4 regions of the Pantoea sp. Lij88 genome follow, and region 1 is predicted to be linked to each of the others. Evidence: predicted binding sites of a transcription regulator. Region 1 holds the regulator's gene; each other region holds the start of a gene.
The links. The regulator PurR, encoded in region 1, represses purine synthesis genes. The targets are predictions, from matches to a motif close to CANGCAAACGTTTGCNTG.
Positions count from the first base shown of each region.

Region 2: a site for PurR is predicted at 2,736-2,753, ahead of purE (5-(carboxyamino)imidazole ribonucleotide mutase). Genes of this name have one in related genera too.
Region 3: a site for PurR is predicted at 3,568-3,585, ahead of PU624_RS20945 (nucleoside-specific channel-forming protein Tsx). Genes of this name have one in related genera too.
Region 4: a site for PurR is predicted at 2,535-2,552, ahead of rbsD (D-ribose pyranase). Genes of this name have one in related genera too.

Region 1 covers NZ_CP118269.1:2,244,333-2,248,974, reverse strand. The annotation lists gene cfa (cyclopropane fatty acyl phospholipid synthase) at 1-706, opposite strand, end outside; gene punC (purine nucleoside transporter PunC) at 1,015-2,217, opposite strand; gene punR (DNA-binding transcriptional activator PunR) at 2,325-3,230, shown strand; gene purR (HTH-type transcriptional repressor PurR) at 3,227-4,252, opposite strand; gene cydH (cytochrome bd-I oxidase subunit CydH) at 4,534-4,623, shown strand.
Region 2 covers NZ_CP118269.1:2,974,449-2,979,090, forward strand. The annotation lists gene cysS (cysteine--tRNA ligase) at 1-1,284, opposite strand, end outside; gene ppiB (peptidylprolyl isomerase B) at 1,497-1,991, shown strand; gene lpxH (UDP-2,3-diacylglucosamine diphosphatase) at 1,991-2,707, shown strand; gene purE (5-(carboxyamino)imidazole ribonucleotide mutase) at 2,838-3,344, shown strand; gene purK (5-(carboxyamino)imidazole ribonucleotide synthase) at 3,341-4,405, shown strand; gene ybbP (putative ABC transporter permease subunit YbbP) at 4,482-4,642, opposite strand, start outside.
Region 3 covers NZ_CP118269.1:3,647,688-3,652,329, reverse strand. The annotation lists gene PU624_RS20960 (amidohydrolase) at 1-825, opposite strand, end outside; gene PU624_RS20955 (LysR family transcriptional regulator) at 940-1,836, shown strand; gene yjdN (VOC family metalloprotein YjdN) at 1,910-2,347, shown strand; gene PU624_RS20945 (nucleoside-specific channel-forming protein Tsx) at 2,467-3,333, opposite strand; gene PU624_RS20940 (sensor histidine kinase) at 3,613-4,642, opposite strand, start outside.
Region 4 covers NZ_CP118269.1:69,131-73,772, reverse strand. The annotation lists gene rbsC (ribose ABC transporter permease) at 1-590, opposite strand, end outside; gene rbsA (ribose ABC transporter ATP-binding protein RbsA) at 587-2,095, opposite strand; gene rbsD (D-ribose pyranase) at 2,103-2,522, opposite strand; gene PU624_RS04180 (YgiW/YdeI family stress tolerance OB fold protein) at 2,706-3,113, opposite strand; gene qseB (quorum sensing response regulator transcription factor QseB) at 3,276-3,947, shown strand; gene qseC (quorum sensing histidine kinase QseC) at 3,935-4,642, shown strand, end outside.

The DNA.
Region 1 (4,642 bases):
CCACCGAAACGATGCGATCAAACTGCTCATTCAGATCGCGATAATCCTGCAGCAGAATCGTGACGTCTAATCCACTACAGCGCTGCTGCGCCAGTTTCTGTTGTTCAGCGGAAATCGTCACGCCATGCACCTTCACGCCGTAATGACGTGCGGCAAATTCCGCGAGCCCGCCCCAGCCACAACCGATATCCAGCAGCGACATTCCGGGTTCCAGCGCTAATTTACGGCAGATCATATCCAGCTTGGCTTCCTGCGCCGCTGCCAGCGTCGTTGCCTCTTTCCAGTAGCCACAGGAGTACTGCATGTACGGGTCGAGCATCAGTGAAAAGAGGTCGTTACCCAGGTCGTAATGCTCTTTACCGACAATCCACGCCCGTTTTTTTGACTGCAGATTGGTTAAGCGGGCAGCGGCAATGCGCAGCGTATCTTTAAAGTGATGAGGAAGCTGCTGATCGAGTTTATGTCTGAGCACCTGGTGGAAGAAGATATCCAGCCGGTCACACTCCCACCATCCATCCATATAGCTCTCACCGAGCCCAAGTGAACCCTCCTGCAGAACACGCTTAAAAAACCCGGGATGAGTAACATGGATATCCCAGGGACGTGAACCATTGATTTCAATATCCGCTTTTTCCAGCAGTTCATGAACGATGCGATACCAATGGTTCTCTTCAGGGCTCACTGCTTCTGCATAAGATGAACTCATAGCTTTTCCACCACCTGTCCAATCTGAACCTGAACAAAGAGTAGCCAATTTCGTCAGGTATTGAGAAACGTCACGGATGACTCCGCACACCGGTTATTGTGTGATACAGAGGACTGGAAGAGCCTGCAGCAGGTCGGTAGGGTAGGAATAACGCGCACAAATACCGTCCCGGCAACAGGGTGCCAATCAGATTATTACGTTATTATATTGTTGATTTATTACAGATTTGTTGACCCGGATGAGTATATTCTCACGCGGGTCAATATTCAATGACTTATTGTTAGGGCGCTAACTAAAAAGTCTGTGTGTCAGTGATTATCCTGGCAGGCAGGTTGTGCAGAGGCAACAACAGTTTGTGCGCTTGCGGCATGCTGCATAACGTAACCGAGCAGTGCGAGCACAATAGTCACCGTCATCATCAGCGTGGTGGTAAACAGAGCCTGGGTTAAACCGGCCGATACTGCCAGGCTGGCGGCGAAGCAGAGTCCTAACTGCAGAGTGTTCTGCAACGCGGCCGCTTTACCGGTGGCATCCGGGAAGGGCATCAGTGCACTGGAAACCACAATCGGGTAGATCGCGCCGTTAGCCAGTGCCATACCGCAGAACGGAACCATCAGGCTCACCAGCGTGCTGCTGCCTGCAAGCGCAACAGCAAACAGCGCCAGAATGCTCAGGCTGTAGACGCCCAGCAGCCAGGGAAGCAACTGAGCACCGTTGAAGCGGTTAAGCAGGGCGCGACAGCCGAATCCGCCGATTAAAAAGGCAAGAGTCTGTGGGACATAGCTCAGGCCGATATCGGCGGGTGAGAGCCCCAGGTCCGCCAGAATAAATGGCGAGCCGGTCAGCCAGGCAAAGAAACTGGCGGAACAGGCGGAGTAGATCAGCACGTTGCCGCTGTAGACCCGAGATTTCAGCAGCGTAAAGAAGCCCGGCTGCGCCTTTTTGTCGCCGGCGGCTTTGCGAACGGTGGGCAGACGCAGCGTGGTCAGAATCAGCGCTACCGCAATCAGGGTCAGTACCAGGAAAATCGAACGCCAGTGGAAGTGGCCAATCAGCCAGGCACCCAGCAACGGCGCCAGCGCCGGAGAGAGCGCAACCAGCGGCATAATGGTGGCGAAGACTTTGTTGGCGCGTGCGGCAGGGTAGCGATCCACTACCAGCGCCTGCCAGCTCACGGCCGCAGCACAGACACCAATCGCCTGAACAAACCGTAGCGCCAGCATCAGATAAATATCATTCACCCACAGCATGCCCGCGCAGCCGATACCAAACATAGCCAGTCCGGCCAGCAGTACTGGCTTGCGGCCAATGCGATCGGAAAGCGGTCCCCAGAAAAGCTGACCCACGGCGAAGCCTCCCAGAAAGAGACTCATACTGGCGCTGATCAGACCGGGTGAGGTATTAAAGGTTTGCTGCATCGCACCAAAGGCGGGCAGGTACATATCCGTGGCTAAAAAGCCGAGCATGCTCAGCAGGGCAAGGTAGGGCATGAATCCTTTGTTCGACAACATCTCATTCTCATTTTTGCAGGATAAACGCGGCAGAGTGTAAAAGGTGCGTTTGCTGCTGTGAAACGGTAATATTTGCCGATTGCTGTTAAAATTTTTGAAGGCAGATTATGTGGTCTGAATATGCATTAGAGGTGGTTGACGCGGTTGCGCGTGGGGGCAGCTTCAGCGCTGCCGCGCAGGAGCTACATCGGGTGCCTTCTGCCATCAGCTACACCGTGCGCCAGCTGGAAAACTGGCTGGCGGTGCCGCTGTTTGAGCGTCAACATCGTGAAGTGGTGCTGACGCCGGCGGGTGAGCATTTTGTCCGGGAAGGCCGAAGCGTCATCAAAAAAATGCTTGCCACCCGGCGTCAGTGTCAGCAACTGGCCAACGGCTGGCGCGGGCAGCTCAGTATTGCCGTTGACCGTATCGCCAAACCTCAGCGCACCCGGCAACTGGTCAAAGATTTCTATCGTCACTTCCCCGATATGGAACTGATCATCAGCTATGAGGTATTTAATGGCGTCTGGGATGCGCTGGCCGATGGCCGGGTGGAAGTGGCGATTGGGGCCACCCAGGCGATTCCGGTGGGCGGGCGTTTTGCGTTTCGGGATATGGGCACCCTCAACTGGCGCTGCGTGGTCGCGCCCGATCATCCACTGACGCAGGCGAGCCAGATCGATGATGACACGCTGCGAAGCTGGCCATCACTGGTGCTGGAAGATACCTCGCGAGCGCTGCCGCGCCGTATGACGTGGACGCTGGATAACCAGCGCAGGCTGGTGGTGCCGGAATGGCAGACCGGTCTGGAGTGCGTGCAGGCGGGATTGTGTGTGGCGATGGTACCGGGTCATCTTGCCAGACCGCTGCTCGACAGCGGCGATCTGGTTGAACTGACACTGCCGGTGGCGTTCCCGGATAGCCCCTGCTGCGTCAGCTGGGCCGAGGATCGCGCATCACCGGCGACAGGCTGGTTACTCAGCTATCTGGGTGATGCGCAAACGCTTAATCAGGAGTGGTTAAGCGAGGATTAACGGCGATAGTCGCGGAACGGACCATCAGCCACAGAACGACGTTCAATCAGCGTGGGATGGACTTCGATCGTTTGTGAAATTTCACGCTTACTGGTGATGCGGTCCAGCAGCATATCCAGCGCTTTTTCCCCCAGCTGAGCTTTAGGCTGATGTACGGTCGTCAGGGCGGGTGCGAAATAGCGGGCGTTGCGCACATTGTCATAACCGATCACCGAAATATCCTGCGGGACGCGTAACCCCATCTCGTCAGCGGCGCAAATCGCGCCCATCGCCATGATGTCACCGCCGCAGAACACCGCCGTCGGGCGCTGTTTCTGCGACAGGATCTGCTGCATCGCCTGATAGCCCGATTCCGGCTCAAAGTCACCCTGCACAATCCACTCGGCACGCGGCTGGATACCCGCTTCTTCCAGCGCTTTCAGGAAACCGGCATGGCGTCCGCCACCGGTATTGCGCTCCATCTGGCCGGGGATAGCACCAATATCACGGTGTCCACGTTCAATCAGATAGCGTCCCGCCAGATAGCCGCCCTGGAAGGCATTATCCAGCACCGTGTCGGTGAAGTCGGCGCGCGACTCGCCCCAGTCCATCACCACCATCGGGATATTGCGGTTCTCTTCCAGCATCTGCAACAGGTCGTCCGGATATTCAGAGCACATCACCAGCAGACCATCGACGCGCTTCTGCGCCATCATGCTGAGGTAGGCACGCTGCTTTTGCAGATCGTTGTGCGCATTACCCAGAATCAGCGTATAGCCTTTGTCAAAACAGTGATTTTCAACCGCTTCAATAATTTCAGCGAAATAGGGTGCTTCGCTGGAGGTGGCAAGCAGGCCCAGCGTTTTGGTGTGGTTCACTTTCAGGCTGCGCGCCACGGCGCTCGGCGAGTAGTGCAGTTCCTTGATCGCCTGCCAGACCGCGTTGCGCGTCTCTTCAGCGACAAAGCGGGTTTTATTGATGACGTGCGAAACGGTGGTCGTTGAGACGCCGGCGCGTTTCGCCACATCTTTGATTGTTGCCATGAAAATCGGACTCCAGTGCTTATCTAAATCTTTGATAAGCGTAGTGTTAAACGTTTGCGTCTGCTCAGGGATTTTTCCGCAAAAATGCAGCTTTTCTGGTCGGTAAACAGGCCGCTGGCGGAGAATAAACGCCTTAAAAGATGCGCAAACGGAATCAGAGTTGCGCGCGTTGCGCAACAAAGGCGGGATTCTAACAAGGCTGGACGGATAAAACGAGATTTTTACCGGGTCGTGTGGGAAAATGCCATAACCCTACAAATTGTGTGACTAAGGAGCATGTAATGAGTACCGATCTTAAACTGGCGTTAATGACCACTGCGGGCTGTCTGCTGATGATTGTGGCCTTTAGTTTTACCGCCATTCTGCACTAACAAAAAAGCCGGGATTATC
Region 2 (4,642 bases), 730 kb from region 1:
TGCCCGCGCGTCGGCACGGGCTTTCACCCAATGCTCAATCTCGGCAACTTCTTCATCATTGACCTGCGCGCCGCTTTGCAGGAACAGCTCAGGATCCTGTTGCAGGATGCCCAGCACGTTAGCCATCTCGCGCAGCTTAGACGCCAGTCCATGCGCTGACGCGCTATCTTCGCTTTTCAGGCGGTTAACTTCACGCGCCATATCGAACAGCACCGAGTAAGCTTCCGGGGTGTTGAAGTCATCATCCATCGCGCTGCGGAAACGCGCTTCAAACGCTTCGCCGCCGTGGGCTGGCACGCTGCTGTCGGTGTGACGCAGTGCCGTATAGAGACGCTCCAGCGCTGCACGCGCCTGATTCAGGTTATCTTCGCCGTAATTAAGCTGGCTGCGATAGTGACCGGACATCAGGAAGTAACGCACCGTCTCGGCATCATAATGTTGCAGCACGTCTCGCACGGTGAAGAAGTTGCCGAGCGATTTAGACATCTTCTCGCGGTCAACCATCACCATGCCGGAGTGCATCCAGTAGTTGACGTAAGGACCGTCATGGGCGCAGCTCGACTGGGCGATTTCGTTTTCATGGTGCGGGAACATCAGGTCTGAGCCGCCGCCGTGGATATCGAAATGCGTACCCAGCTGTTTGCAGTTCATCGCCGAGCACTCGATGTGCCAGCCAGGACGACCGTTGCCCCACGGCGATGACCAGGCTGGCTCATCCGCTTTGGACATTTTCCACAGTACGAAGTCCATCGGATTGCGCTTCACGTCCGCGACTTCAACGCGTGCACCCGCCTGTAATTGCTCCAGATCCTGACGCGACAGCGCGCCGTAATCGGTGTCACTCAGTACATCAAACATCACGTCGCCATTGTCCGCCACGTAGGCGTGACCACGGGCGATCAGCGTTTCCACCAGCTCGATGATTTCAGCGATATGACGGGTCGCGCGCGGCTCCTCATCAGGAGGCAGAATCCCCAGCGCGGCGAAGTCATTGTGCATCTCGCCGATCATGCGGTTGGTCAGGGTTTCGATGCTCTCGCCGTTTTCATTGGCGCGCTTGATGATTTTGTCATCAATGTCCGTGATGTTACGTACATAATTAAGCTGATAACCGAGGTAACGCAGGTAGCGCGCCACCACGTCAAACGCCACGAACGTCCGCCCATGACCAATGTGACAGAGGTCATACACCGTGATGCCGCAAACATACATCCCGATTTTACCGGCATGAATGGGTTTGAATTCCTCTTTCTGTCGACTCAGGGTGTTATAAATCTTAAGCATTGAACGGTTCCGTTTTCGCGTGTGGTTGGCACTTTTAAGTATCCAGACATTGTGCCGTATTTTTATCGCTCGCGCGACGCAAAGCAAGCCAACTGCGCCGCGCTGCTGACGCGTCATTGGAAATTATGATATAAGAACGGTCGACAAAAAGGGGTACGCCAATCGACAACGCGACCTCAGCAACTGATGACAACCTTTACAGGACGACAAAAATGGTAACTTTCCAGACGAACCATGGCGATATCGTAATCAAAACTTTCGATGATAAAGCGCCGGCAACCGTACAGAACTTCCTGGATTACTGCCGTGAAGGTTTTTACGACAACACCATTTTCCACCGCGTAATCAACGGCTTTATGATTCAGGGCGGCGGCTTCGAGCCGGGCATGAAGCAGAAAGAAACCAAAGCCGAAATTCAGAACGAAGCAAGCAACGGCCTGAAAAACACCAAAGGTACGCTGGCAATGGCACGTACCTCTGCGCCGCACTCTGCGACCGCACAGTTCTTCATCAACGTAGCTGATAACGACTTCCTGAACTTCCGTGACGAAAGCGTTCAGGGCTGGGGCTACTGCGTATTCGCTGAAGTGGTTGAAGGCATGGATGTAGTCGAGAAGATCAAAGCGGTTTCTACCGGCCGCAGCGGCATGCACCAGGATGTGCCAAAAGATGACGTCGTTATCCAGAAAGTGACCGTCAGCGAGTAATGTCGCGCACGCTGTTTATCGCAGATCTCCATCTGTGTCAGGAAGAACCGGCGATTACCGCCGGTTTTCTGCATTTTTTACAGCGCGAAGCGCCCCATTGCGACGCGCTCTATATTCTCGGCGATCTGTTTGAAGCCTGGATTGGCGACGATGATCCCAATCCGCTGCATCAGCAGATTGCCAGCGCCCTGCGCGCCCTGCCGGTTCCGGTTTACTTCATTCATGGCAATCGCGACTTCCTGATTGGCCGACGCTTTGCGCGCGCCAGCGGTATGACGCTGCTGCCGGAAGAGCAGGTGCTGACGCTCTACGGCCATCGGCTGCTGATCATGCACGGCGATACGCTCTGCACGGACGATGCGGGTTATCTGCGCTTTCGTGCCAAAGTGCACAATCCCTGGATCCAGCGACTGTTCCTGGCGCTGCCGTTGTGGATACGCAAACGCATCGCCGCCCGGATGCGCGCCGACAGTAAACAGGCCAATCAGCACAAATCCCGGCTCATCATGGATGTAAACCAGGATGCGGTGGCCGCCGCCATGCTGCGCCAGCAGGTGCCGCTGCTGATCCACGGCCATACCCATCGCCCGGCGATTCATACGCTGAGCCTGCAGGGTGAAACGGCGCAACGCGCGGTGCTGGGTGCCTGGCACAGCCGGGGTTCCATGATTCAGCTCGACGCCAGCGGCATTCAGCTCATCCATTTCGACTTTTAATCTGCGGTTATCTCCCCGACGTTAGCCCGACGCAACCGTTTTCCTTGCGTGCTTCTCATGCTATTCTCGGTGCCCTTCAAAACCTGTCCGCCCGGCCAGGTCTGTTTGTTTATTCACAGGAGTTGACCGCATGTCATCGAACGCCCCGGCCCGCATCGCCATTGTTATGGGTTCCAGAAGTGACTGGGCCACCATGCAGTTCGCCGCTGAAATCCTCTCCAGCCTGGACGTCCCTTTTCATGTTGAAGTGGTCTCTGCACACCGCACCCCGGATAAACTGTTCAGCTTCGCCGAAACGGCAGCCGGTAACGGTTTCCAGGTGATTATTGCTGGCGCAGGTGGCGCAGCCCATCTGCCGGGTATGCTGGCGGCCAAAACGCTGGTCCCGGTGCTGGGTGTGCCGGTTCAGAGCGCAGCCCTGAGCGGCGTCGATAGCCTCTATTCGATTGTGCAGATGCCGCGCGGTATTCCGGTCGGGACGCTGGCGATTGGCAAGGCGGGCGCAGCCAATGCCGCGTTGCTGGCGGCGCAGATTCTGGCGCTGCATGACAGCGCGCTGGCGTCACGCCTGAATAACTGGCGTCAGAGCCAGACCGATGAGGTGCTGAACCATCCCGATCCGCGGGTGGATGCATGAAGCCGGTTTGCGTACTGGGTAACGGCCAGTTAGGCCGAATGCTGCGCCAGGCGGGGGAACCGCTGGGTATCGCGGTGTATCCGGTGGGCCTGGATGCCGATCCTGCTGCCCTGCCGATCGCCGATAGCGTGATCACCGCCGAAATCGAACGCTGGCCGGAAACCGCGCTGACGCGCGAACTGGCGAGCCATCCGGCCTTTGTTAACCGGGATATTTTCCCGCGTCTGGCCGATCGTCTGACACAGAAACAGCTGCTGGATCAGCTGGGGCTTGCCACCGCGCCGTGGCAGTTGCTGGCGGACAAAAGCGAATGGCCCGCAGTGTTTGCATCACTGGGCGAACTGGCGATTGTGAAAAGCCGCACCGGCGGTTACGACGGGCGGGGTCAGTGGCGTCTGCGTGCTGATGAAACGCACCAGCTGCCGGATGCCTGTTACGGCGAATGCATCGTTGAGCAGGGCATCAATTTTTCCGGTGAAGTGTCACTGGTCGGCGCGCGCGGCCACGATGGCTCGGTGGTGTTCTATCCGCTGACGCATAACCTGCATCAGGACGGCATTCTGCGCACCAGCGTGGCACAGCCGCAGGCGGATCAGGCCCAGCAGCAGCAGGCCGAATCGATGCTGAGCGCGATCATGCAGGCGCTGAATTACGTGGGCGTGATGGCGATGGAGTGCTTCGTTACGCCAGCCGGACTGCTGATCAATGAGCTGGCACCGCGTGTGCACAACAGTGGTCACTGGACGCAAAACGGTGCGTCGATCAGCCAGTTTGAGCTGCATCTCCGCGCCATTCTGGGCCTGGCTTTGCCGCAGCCGGTGGTGTTTGCGCCATCGGTAATGGTGAATCTGATTGGCACCGACGTGAATCTCAGCTGGCTGCAACAGCCGCTGGTGCATCTGCACTGGTATGACAAAGAGGTGCGTCCGGGTCGTAAAGTGGGCCACCTCAATCTGACCGACAGCGATGCAGAGCGGCTGAAAGCGGCGCTGAATGCGCTGGTGCCACAGCTGCCGGAAGAGTACGCCAGCGGCATCGCGTGGGCCGTTGAAAAGCTGTAGTTTCCCGTTACCGCTTGCGGGTGCGGTCTGAATAAAGATCAAAGGCGGCTTCGTGCCGCCTTATTTCAGCCCTGCCTTATGCCGCATCAAACTTCCTGAACAGCGCCTTCCCTTTCAGTAACCGGATTCCCAGCCAGCCGCCACACAGCGATAACAGCAGTGCGCCGCACAACGGCAACGCCAGCCATAATGTCCAGTCTGGCTGCCATGGGAAGTCGAAAATCTTAGTCTGTAATC
Region 3 (4,642 bases), 1.4 Mb from region 1:
CCGCGCCACGCCGCCGCTGTGCTGGGTCAGACCATGCAGCGCCAGCGTCGCCTGTGCGGCGGCCAGCAGGGCATTGCGACCCTCTTCAGGGCGACCGCCCGCATGGGCACCGACGCCGGTGAAGTGAACATCCAGCTTGGTCGTGGCGAGGAAGCTGTCGCTGCCGCACACCACCTGGCCTGCTGGCACGCCGGTGCCGATATGAATCGCAGTGAAGCGCTCAACGTCATCGACCACGCCCGCCGCGACCATCGCTTTGGCCCCGCGCACGCCCTCTTCGGCGGGCTGGAAGATCAGTTTAATCGTGCCGCTGAGCTGATCTTTCATCGCCATCAGCACCGAGGCGAGACCCAGCCCAATGGTGGTGTGACCATCGTGACCGCAGGCGTGCATCATGCCAGCATTACAGGAGGCAAACCCTTCGCGCTGTGGCAGATGATCGGCGGCCTGGCTTTCATTGAGATCCAGTGCATCCATATCGACGCGGAAGCCCATCACCGGGCCAGGACGGCCGGTCTCAAGCGTCGCCACAATGCCGCAGAATCCGCCGGAGAAGTGGCTGATCCACTGCGGCAGCGCGCCCTGTTGCAGCGCGCGCGCTTCCTGCTGCTTCAGCACGGCTTCGTCAGGCAGGCCCATCCGCGCATCGGCATCGATCACCTCACGGCCCAGCTTCAGTTGATAACCGAGCTTATGCAGTTCTTCAGCGACTATCGTTGCGGTGCGGAACTCCAGCCAGCCCGATTCGGCGAAGTGATGGAAGTCGCGACGCCACTGCTGCAGCTGTGGCAGCAGGGCGCTGACGTGGTCTGAAAGGGGGTTCATCGGCTCTCTCCTCATTGTTGATTTTTTATGCACTGCTTCGAATCTACACAATGGTACTGGGCGGCATAAGATGCGAATATCTTGTGACTGATAAACAACGGTTATCGCAAAATTATGTCTGCCAATCTTAAGCTTCATCAGCTGCGCGCCTTCACTGACGTGGCGCGCCAGGGCAGTATCCGGGCGGCAAGCCGTCTTTCCGGGCTGTCGCAACCGGCGTTAACCAAAGCGATTCAGGAGCTGGAGCGCGAGCTGGGCGCAAAGCTGTTTATCCGCCGTCAGCAGGGCGTCGTGCTGACCGATATCGGTGATAACTTTTTTCGTCATGCCAGCCTGGTGCTGGCGGAGCTGCGGGTCGCTGAAGAGGATATCCAGCAGCGTCTGGGGCTGGGCGGCGGTCAGGTGAACATCGGAGTGGGTGGCAGCGTGGCGCGCACTATCATGCCGCAGGTGATAAACCAGTTTCATCGCGAATACCCGCTGGTGAAGGTGCGCATCGTCGAAGGTCAGCTGGTGTCGATGGTGCATGAACTGCGTCAGGGCGCGCTCGATTTCACCATCAATACCTACGATCAGAGCCATCTCGATCAGGAGCTGATGTATGAAAGGGTAATGGAGCGCGAGTACAAAGTGGTGGTGCGCAAAGGCCACCCGCTGGAAAAGGCCCGTTCTCTGGCGGAGTTACAGCAGGCGGACTGGACGATGCCAACCCCGAAAGGCAGCTATTACCGTCTGCTGCACGATCTGTTTGGCGAGCGCGGCATGGCACCCAAAATCGTGGTGACCTGTGAAACCTTTATGGCCTGCACCAGCCTGGTGGCGCAAAGCGATTTCATCAGCATTCTGTCGGTCGACGTGATTGATGATCCGATTCTGGGCCGATCGCTGGTGGCGCTGGCGCTCGATGACCCTCTGCCGAAAGCCATCTTCTATCTGATTCAGCGCAAAGACACCACGCTGACCCCGATGAGCAGTTATATGGCACAACTTTTCCGCCGTTATTGTCAGTGAAATCAGGGAGTAAACTCGATCGTCTACACTCTTAAGGTACTGTAATAAATCCACCCGACAAATAGAGGTTACGATGCAAGTCAGTCCTTATCTGTTTCTCTATGGCCGTTGCGAAGAGGCTATCGACTTTTACCTGCAGGCGACCGGGGGAGAGCTGCTCTCTAAAATGAAATTCGGTGATATGCCGGATCAGGGTGAGCAGGTTGGCGATCAGTCTGCCGCGCCGCAGCCGCCAGAAAAGATTATGCATGCGCAACTGCGTATCGGTGACGGTGAGCTGATGCTGAGCGACGGCAATACTGAGAAGCCGCCAGCGTCTGAACATGCCGGTTATGCGGTCAGCCTGTCCACCAATGATGTCGAAAAGGGCAAAGCGTGGTTTGAGAAATTGTCGGCAGGCGGCAAGGTGACAACGGAGTGGCAGGAGACGTTCTGGTCGAACGGATTCGCGATGTTCATTGATAAGTTCGGCATTCCGTGGCGCATCAACGTTGAGAAGCCGCAGAACTAAAAGCGGGGCAGATGCAGCGCTTATCTGATAAGCCTGCAGCTGAAAAGCTGGCCCTGATGCGTGATGTCCTGAGCCAGCGTTCCTGCTAAACGGGCGGTTGTTGCAACCGCCCGCAACCATCAGAAGTTATAACCCGCCACCAGGTAGTAACCCCAGCCAGTCGATTTCACTTCAAATGGACCTTTACCGAAGTTCAGTTCCTGACCATCCGCCCACTGTCCGCCGTTGTGGAAATAACGCGCCACCGCAGAGAAGTGCCAGTGATCGTAACCCAGTGACAGAATGTGGCTGGAAGCGATGGAGTTGCTGGTGCGTGATGAACCGCCTTTTTCGTTGAGGTCAGAACCCCAGTCGAAGTTGGTGAAGCCCACATAGCCCAGATTACCGCCCCACAGCGTGGTGATTGGCACGAAGTATTTCACCTTGAAGCGATAGCCATCCCAGCTGTTTTCGTTCGCTGCGCCATAGTTTTCCCACTGGTATTTGGCGTAGACGTTCAGCGACAGGCCGACATCGCTGTGCGTATCGATATCGGTGCCCAGACCCATGTACCAGGTGTTCTGGCGGTTATCGCTGTTGCGGCCCATATCGTAGATGTAGTTGTTAGCGAAATACCACTCCTTGAACGGACCAAAGGCCAGGCTGGTGCCGGTCAGTTTGTCGATAGAGAAGCGCGGCTCAATCTCCATAAACATCGGTGAACCGTGGTCGAACACGCCGTTGGCATTGCTGTTGCCCACGCCGAAGAAGTTAGGCACGTCGAGATAGCCGTAGAAATCGAACCAGTCTTTCTTCGCAAACGCCTCATATTCCAGATAAACGTCGTTGTTAAACTGCGGTCCGAAACGCGTATGGTAGCTGCCTACCACGTTCACGCTCTGATGCCACCAGTCGGAGACATACTGCGGGTCGCTTTCAGCGGCCTGCGCAGCACCACTCAATGAACATGCCAGCACGGCACCTGCTATCAACGTTTTATATTTCATTATTATCAGCCACATGCTTTTGACCGCCGCACAGCAGACGCAGTCAGAGAGAAATCGGTCCCTAGATGGGAATGAGGGTTTCACAGCAAATAACAGCCAGTTCTTCAGCCCGCGTAGCGTGCCTGTAACAGATCGATAGAAAATAGATTTTGCTCACGTTTGTCAAAAAGTGTTGCATTACAATTCAGCTAAAATGTGACGTACTTCACAATAACGACGTGGATCGAACGGAACCAGGCAACCGTTTACGTTGTCTGGTTCGTGATCAAACGGCCGGGATCAGGGAAGGGTGACGCGGACCTGCAAACCACAAATAGCACCCTGTGGCGTCAGGCAATTGGAAAGGGCGACGTGAATCTGATGTTTCTGTGCGACGTTTCGCACAATCGATAATCCCAGCCCGCTGCCCTGGGCTTTAACGTCCGGGGAACGGGTAAAGCGATCAAACGCGCGCTCGATAAAGGATTCCGGCATGCCCGGACCGTTATCGACAATATCGACTACGGTCCTGCCCGCAACCCGATGCAGCAGCACATCGACCAGGCTGCCTTCCGGCGTGTGTAACATGGCGTTCCCAATCAGGTTATCGAACAGGCTGCGCAGCTCGGAGCGGCTGGCCTGCAGACGGTACTGCGTGGAGCCGTTAAAGCCGATATCGATGCCGCGTTTATCCGCCACCACCATCAGCTGCTCAATGCTCTCTTTCAGCAGATCTTCCAGGTCAATATGCTCAACGCTGGCCACCACGCTCTGGTCATCCTGACGCGAGACATTGAGTAGCTGCGTCACCAGATGACGGGTGCGGGTGACGCCCGCCTCCAGCTGGCTGAACTGCCGGCTCGCTTCGCCCGGCTGGATGTGCTGACGCAGGTTTTCCAGCTGCAACGTCACCGCCGTTACCGGCGTGCGCAGCTCATGCGCGGCATCTTCCAGGAACTGACGCTGCGACGACCAGGCTTCCCGCAGCTTATTCAGCAGCGAGTTGTAGGCGGCTACCAGCGGCAGGATCTCATCCGGTAAACCTTCCGGTGAGACATTGTGCGGATGATGCGTCTCCTGCGCCGCAATCTGACGCGAAGCGACCTGCAGATCCCGGGTGATCTTGCGCACCACCAGCCAGATCACCAGCAGTGACAGCGGCATCATCAGGATCATCGGAATGATCGCCGACAGCGCCCGCTTGACCATCGAGGCCTTCATGTAGCTGAGGTTGTGCATGACCTGGATGGTTTTGATCTCGCTGCCAGGCATGCCGGGCCGGGTGTAGATGCGCCACTCACAGTCGTCGCACTGACCGATATGCACATCA
Region 4 (4,642 bases), 1.8 Mb from region 1:
CCCAGGCGGGTGTGCTGCAGCATGTACCAGGCGGCGATAAAGACCAGCGCCATCAGCCAGACCGGCGCAGGAATACCCAGCGGGCGACCGATACCGAACCAGCCCAGCAGATCGGCATTGGCACTGAAGCCGGTGTTAATCGGGCTGCCGTCGGTGTAGACCATGGTGACACCGCGCAGCAGCAACATCATGACCAGCGTGGCGATAAAGGCCTGAACCTTGCCGCGCGCCACAATGGTGCCGGTCAGGGCACCGATTGCCGCTCCGAGCGCCAGCGAAGCCGCCACCGCGACCAGGGCATTGACTTCCATGCCCACCAGCGATGCACCCACCGCGCCGGTCAGAGCCAGCAGCGAACCCACCGAGAGGTCGATACCGGAAGTCAGGATCACCAGCGTCATCCCGACCGCCATAATGGCGTTAACCGAGGTCTGCTGCAGAATGTTGAACAGGTTCGCCACGGTAAAGAAGTTCGGGCTCTGGCTTGCCACTACGGCGATCAGCACCATCAGCGCTATCAGCGACTTCTGCTCCAGTAACCAGCTTTTGCTAAACCAGCGACGGCTGGCCGGTAAAGTTTGGGTCGTCATACCACTAAATCCTCGCTGTGTTGCTTGCCTACGGCGGCTGCCATCAGGCTCTCCTGAGTGGCTTCTTCTCGGGTAAATTCGCCGCTGATACGGCCTTCATGCATCACCAGAATCCGATCGCTCATGCCCAGCACCTCCGGCATTTCCGAGGAGACTAGGATGATGCTCAGCCCTTCGGCTTTAAACTGGTTAATTAGTTGATAGATCTCTTTCTTCGCACCGACATCCACACCGCGTGTCGGTTCGTCCAGAATCAGCACGTTGGGCCGGGTCATCAGACCACGGGCAATCGCCACTTTCTGCTGGTTACCACCTGAAAGCAGGCCGATCGGCTGCTCCATGGAAGGCGTTTTAACATTGAACAGCCGGATGAAATCGCCCACCGCCAGCTGCTCTGCCGCGTGTTTCAGTGTGCCGCTGCCGTGACTGAAATAGCGCAACGCCGTCAGCGACATGTTCTCTTTCACTGACATGCCCAGTACCAGACCATCGCGCTTACGATCTTCGGAGATGTAAACGATGCCGTTCGCCAGTCCATCCTGCGGCGAGCGCGTCACCACTTCCCGGCCATTGAGCCACAGGTTGCCTTCGCGACGCGGCAATGCGCCGTACAGCACTTTCATCAGTTCGGTACGGCCCGCGCCCATCAGACCAGACACGCCAAGGATTTCCCCTTTGCGCAGACTGAAGCTGACGTTTTCCACGCCCGGTCCGCTGACGTTTTCCACTTTCAGCCGCACGTCGCCTGGCGCCTGATCGATATGGGGATATTGATCTTCCAGCTTACGTCCGACCATCATCTCGATCAGGCTCTCTTCGGTCAGCTCACTCACCGGACGCTCAGCAATAAACTGGCCGTCGCGGAATACCGTGACGTCATCGCAGATCTCAAAGATCTCTTTCATGCGATGCGAGATATAGACGATGCCGCAGCCCTGCACTTTCAGTTCGTTGATCACCCGGAACAGCGATAGCGTTTCGGTATCGGTCAGCGCATCAGTTGGTTCATCCATGATGATGACCTGCGACTCAAAACTCAGGACTTTGGCGATTTCGACCATCTGCTGATCGCCAATCGATAAATCCCCTACCAGCTTGTGGCTGTTGAAGCGCAGATTAAGCCGTTTAAGCAGTGCATCCGCTTCGGCATACATACGCGGCCACTGGATACGGCCAAAACGGCCGACATATTCACGACCGAGAAAAATATTCTCCGCCACGGTTAACTGAGGGATCAGGTTCAGTTCCTGATGGATGATGCCAATGCCCGCTTCCTGAGACGCTTTCGGCCCACTGAAACGGGTCTCTTTGCCGAGCCAGCGCAGCGTACCGGCATCATACTGGTAGATCCCGGTCAGCACTTTCATCATGGTGGACTTGCCTGCGCCGTTCTCGCCCACCAGCGCCATCACGCGTCCTGCCCGGACATTCAGCGACGCACCCTTAAGGGCCTTCACACCCGGAAAGGATTTCTCAATGCCGTCGAGTTGCAGTAAAGGTTGCATAGCGGCCTCAGAAGGTCACACCGGCGCTGAGGATGACATTCGCAAACGGAGAACACTCTCCGCTGCGAATGACCGCCTGACTACGCTGCGTTTGTTGTTTGAATTGTTCATGACTGGTGTAGCTGATGGTGATGCTATTCCCCTGGTGCTGTTGCAAGGCTTCGAGCACGGCGACAAGCGCACTATGAAGTTGCGGATTATGCTGCTTAATCTCCTCCGCGATCAGGGCGCTCTCTACCTGCATCTCCAGTGCGACAGCATTCACCACCTGCATAAAATCGGGCGTACCCGGCGTGAGCGCTAAGTCGATACGCTGCGGTCCTGCCGGAATGGGCAAGCCTGCATCAGCAATCGTCAGCGTATCCGTGTGTCCCAGGCGGGCAATCACATGAGAGAGTTCAGCGTTTAACAAGCGACCTTTTTTCATCTTTTCACTCCACAGCGAAACGTTTCGCTGTCAGGAGTGTATGAAAAGCCGCCATCAACTCAACGGGCAAAGAAGAAATCTGTGATCGTCATCGAAACGTTTCGCTCATGCCGGGGGAAATTTGCATTAAGGCGGGAGAGGGGATGAAAAAAAGGGCCGCAAATGCAGCCCTGAAGGAAAAGATTAAGGCAGCTTTTTAACCTGCTTAACGTCTAACTCAATGCTGTTGAAATCTTTATCCAGCTCACCCGTCAGCTCAACGTTATCTTTAGGTGTGATGGTCTGCCCGTTCCAGTGCTTGTGGTCGATTTCGACTTTCATGGTGCCGGTCTGGTCGCGGAACAGATAATCTTCCTTGCCGGTCTGTTTCTCCAGCTTGCCGCGCACGGTAATCCAGCTGTCATCTTTCATCTCTTCAGCCTGCTTCACGGTCACCACACTGGTGTGATCGGCACTGAAGCCGCCCTGACCGGTTGCTGACTGCGTCTGTGCGGCTGGCGCGCTGGGATCAACAAATCCGCCCTGCTGTGCAGCGAAAACCGGGGCGGAAGCCAGCATAACGACGGCCAGAATTGCAGCGTGCTTTTTCATGGTGTACCCCTTTCTCAGTGGTGTTTTCGGTTTGAATACGTCCAGTTGACCATAGAGTTCTTAACAGCTTCTTAAGCGGTAAAAATAAGCCATTTTCGCCGAAATCAGCTGTACAGTGGGGAAGTTGCTTCGTATAAAGCGCTATCGGAACAGGGAGACGTGATGCGTATTTTACTGATTGAAGACGATCGCTTAATTGGCGACGGTATCAAAGCCGGGCTGAGTAAACTGGGCTTCAGCGTTGACTGGTTTACCTCGGGTGAGTCGGGCTTTAACGCGCTGGAGGCCGCGCCGTGGGACGCGGTGATTCTGGATCTCTCGCTGCCTGAGCGGGATGGACTCGATATCCTGCGGCAGTGGCGACAGGAGGGCAACGATGTGCCGGTACTGATACTGACCGCCCGCGATGCGCTCGATCAGCGGGTCGAAGGGCTTCAGCTTGGAGCCGATGACTATCTGTGTAAGCCCTTTGCCTTAACCGAAGTGGCCGCTCGCTTACAGGCGCTGATCCGCCGCCGCCACGGCCAGCTGCAGCCCGAACTCCGTCACGGTAACGTGGTGCTGATCCCCGGCAGCCACAGTGTGATGCGCGAGGGTGAGACGATTGAGCTGAAAAGCCGTGAACTGGCGCTGCTGGAACTCTTTATGCGCAACCCGGGCCGGGTGCTGACGCGCAGCCAGCTGGAAGAGAAACTCTACAGCTGGGATGCCGACGTCTCCAGCAACGCGGTAGAAGTTCACATCCATCATCTGCGTAAAAAGCTGGGCAGCGCGTTTATCCGCACGCTGCACGGCGTCGGTTATACCCTGGGGGAAGCCGGATGCGATCAATGAGTCTGTTTCTGCGGCTGGGCATCGGTTTTGTGCTGCTGCTCGGCCTCTGCTGGGCCAGCGCCAGTATCAGTGCCTGGTATCAGACGCGTGAAACCCTGGATGAGCTCTTTGATACCCAGCAGATGCTGCTGGCGAAGCGCCTGCTGACGCTGGATTTCTCCTCACTGAACACCCCCACGCTGCCAAAAACCAAAGAGATGCTGCGCCATCATCGCGGCGAACAGGATGATGATGCGCTGGCCTTTGCTGTCTTCACGCGGGACGGCAGGCAGGTGATGAATGATGGCGATAATGGCCGCTATCTGCCATTTGAAGCTGACTATCAGGGATTTCATGAGGGTCAGCTCACCAATGATGACGATCGCTGGCGGTTTGTCTGGCTGACAACGCCCGATAAGCAGTTTCGGGTGGTGGTGGGTCAGGAGTCGGAATACCGTGACGACATGACGCGGGATGTGATGAAAGCCAGCGTGCTGCCCTGGCTGATCGCGCTGCCTTTTATGTTGCTGCTGCTGATCGGGCTGGTCTGGTCTGAACTGCGGCCGCTGAAAACGCTGGCCCGGCAGCTGGCGCAGCGCGCGCCCGATGACGATACGCCGCTGCAGGCAGACCGCGTGCCGAAAGAGGTACAACCGCTGATGGTCGCGCTCAATGGTCTGTTCAGCCGCATCAGCGCCATGATGCAGCGTGAACGG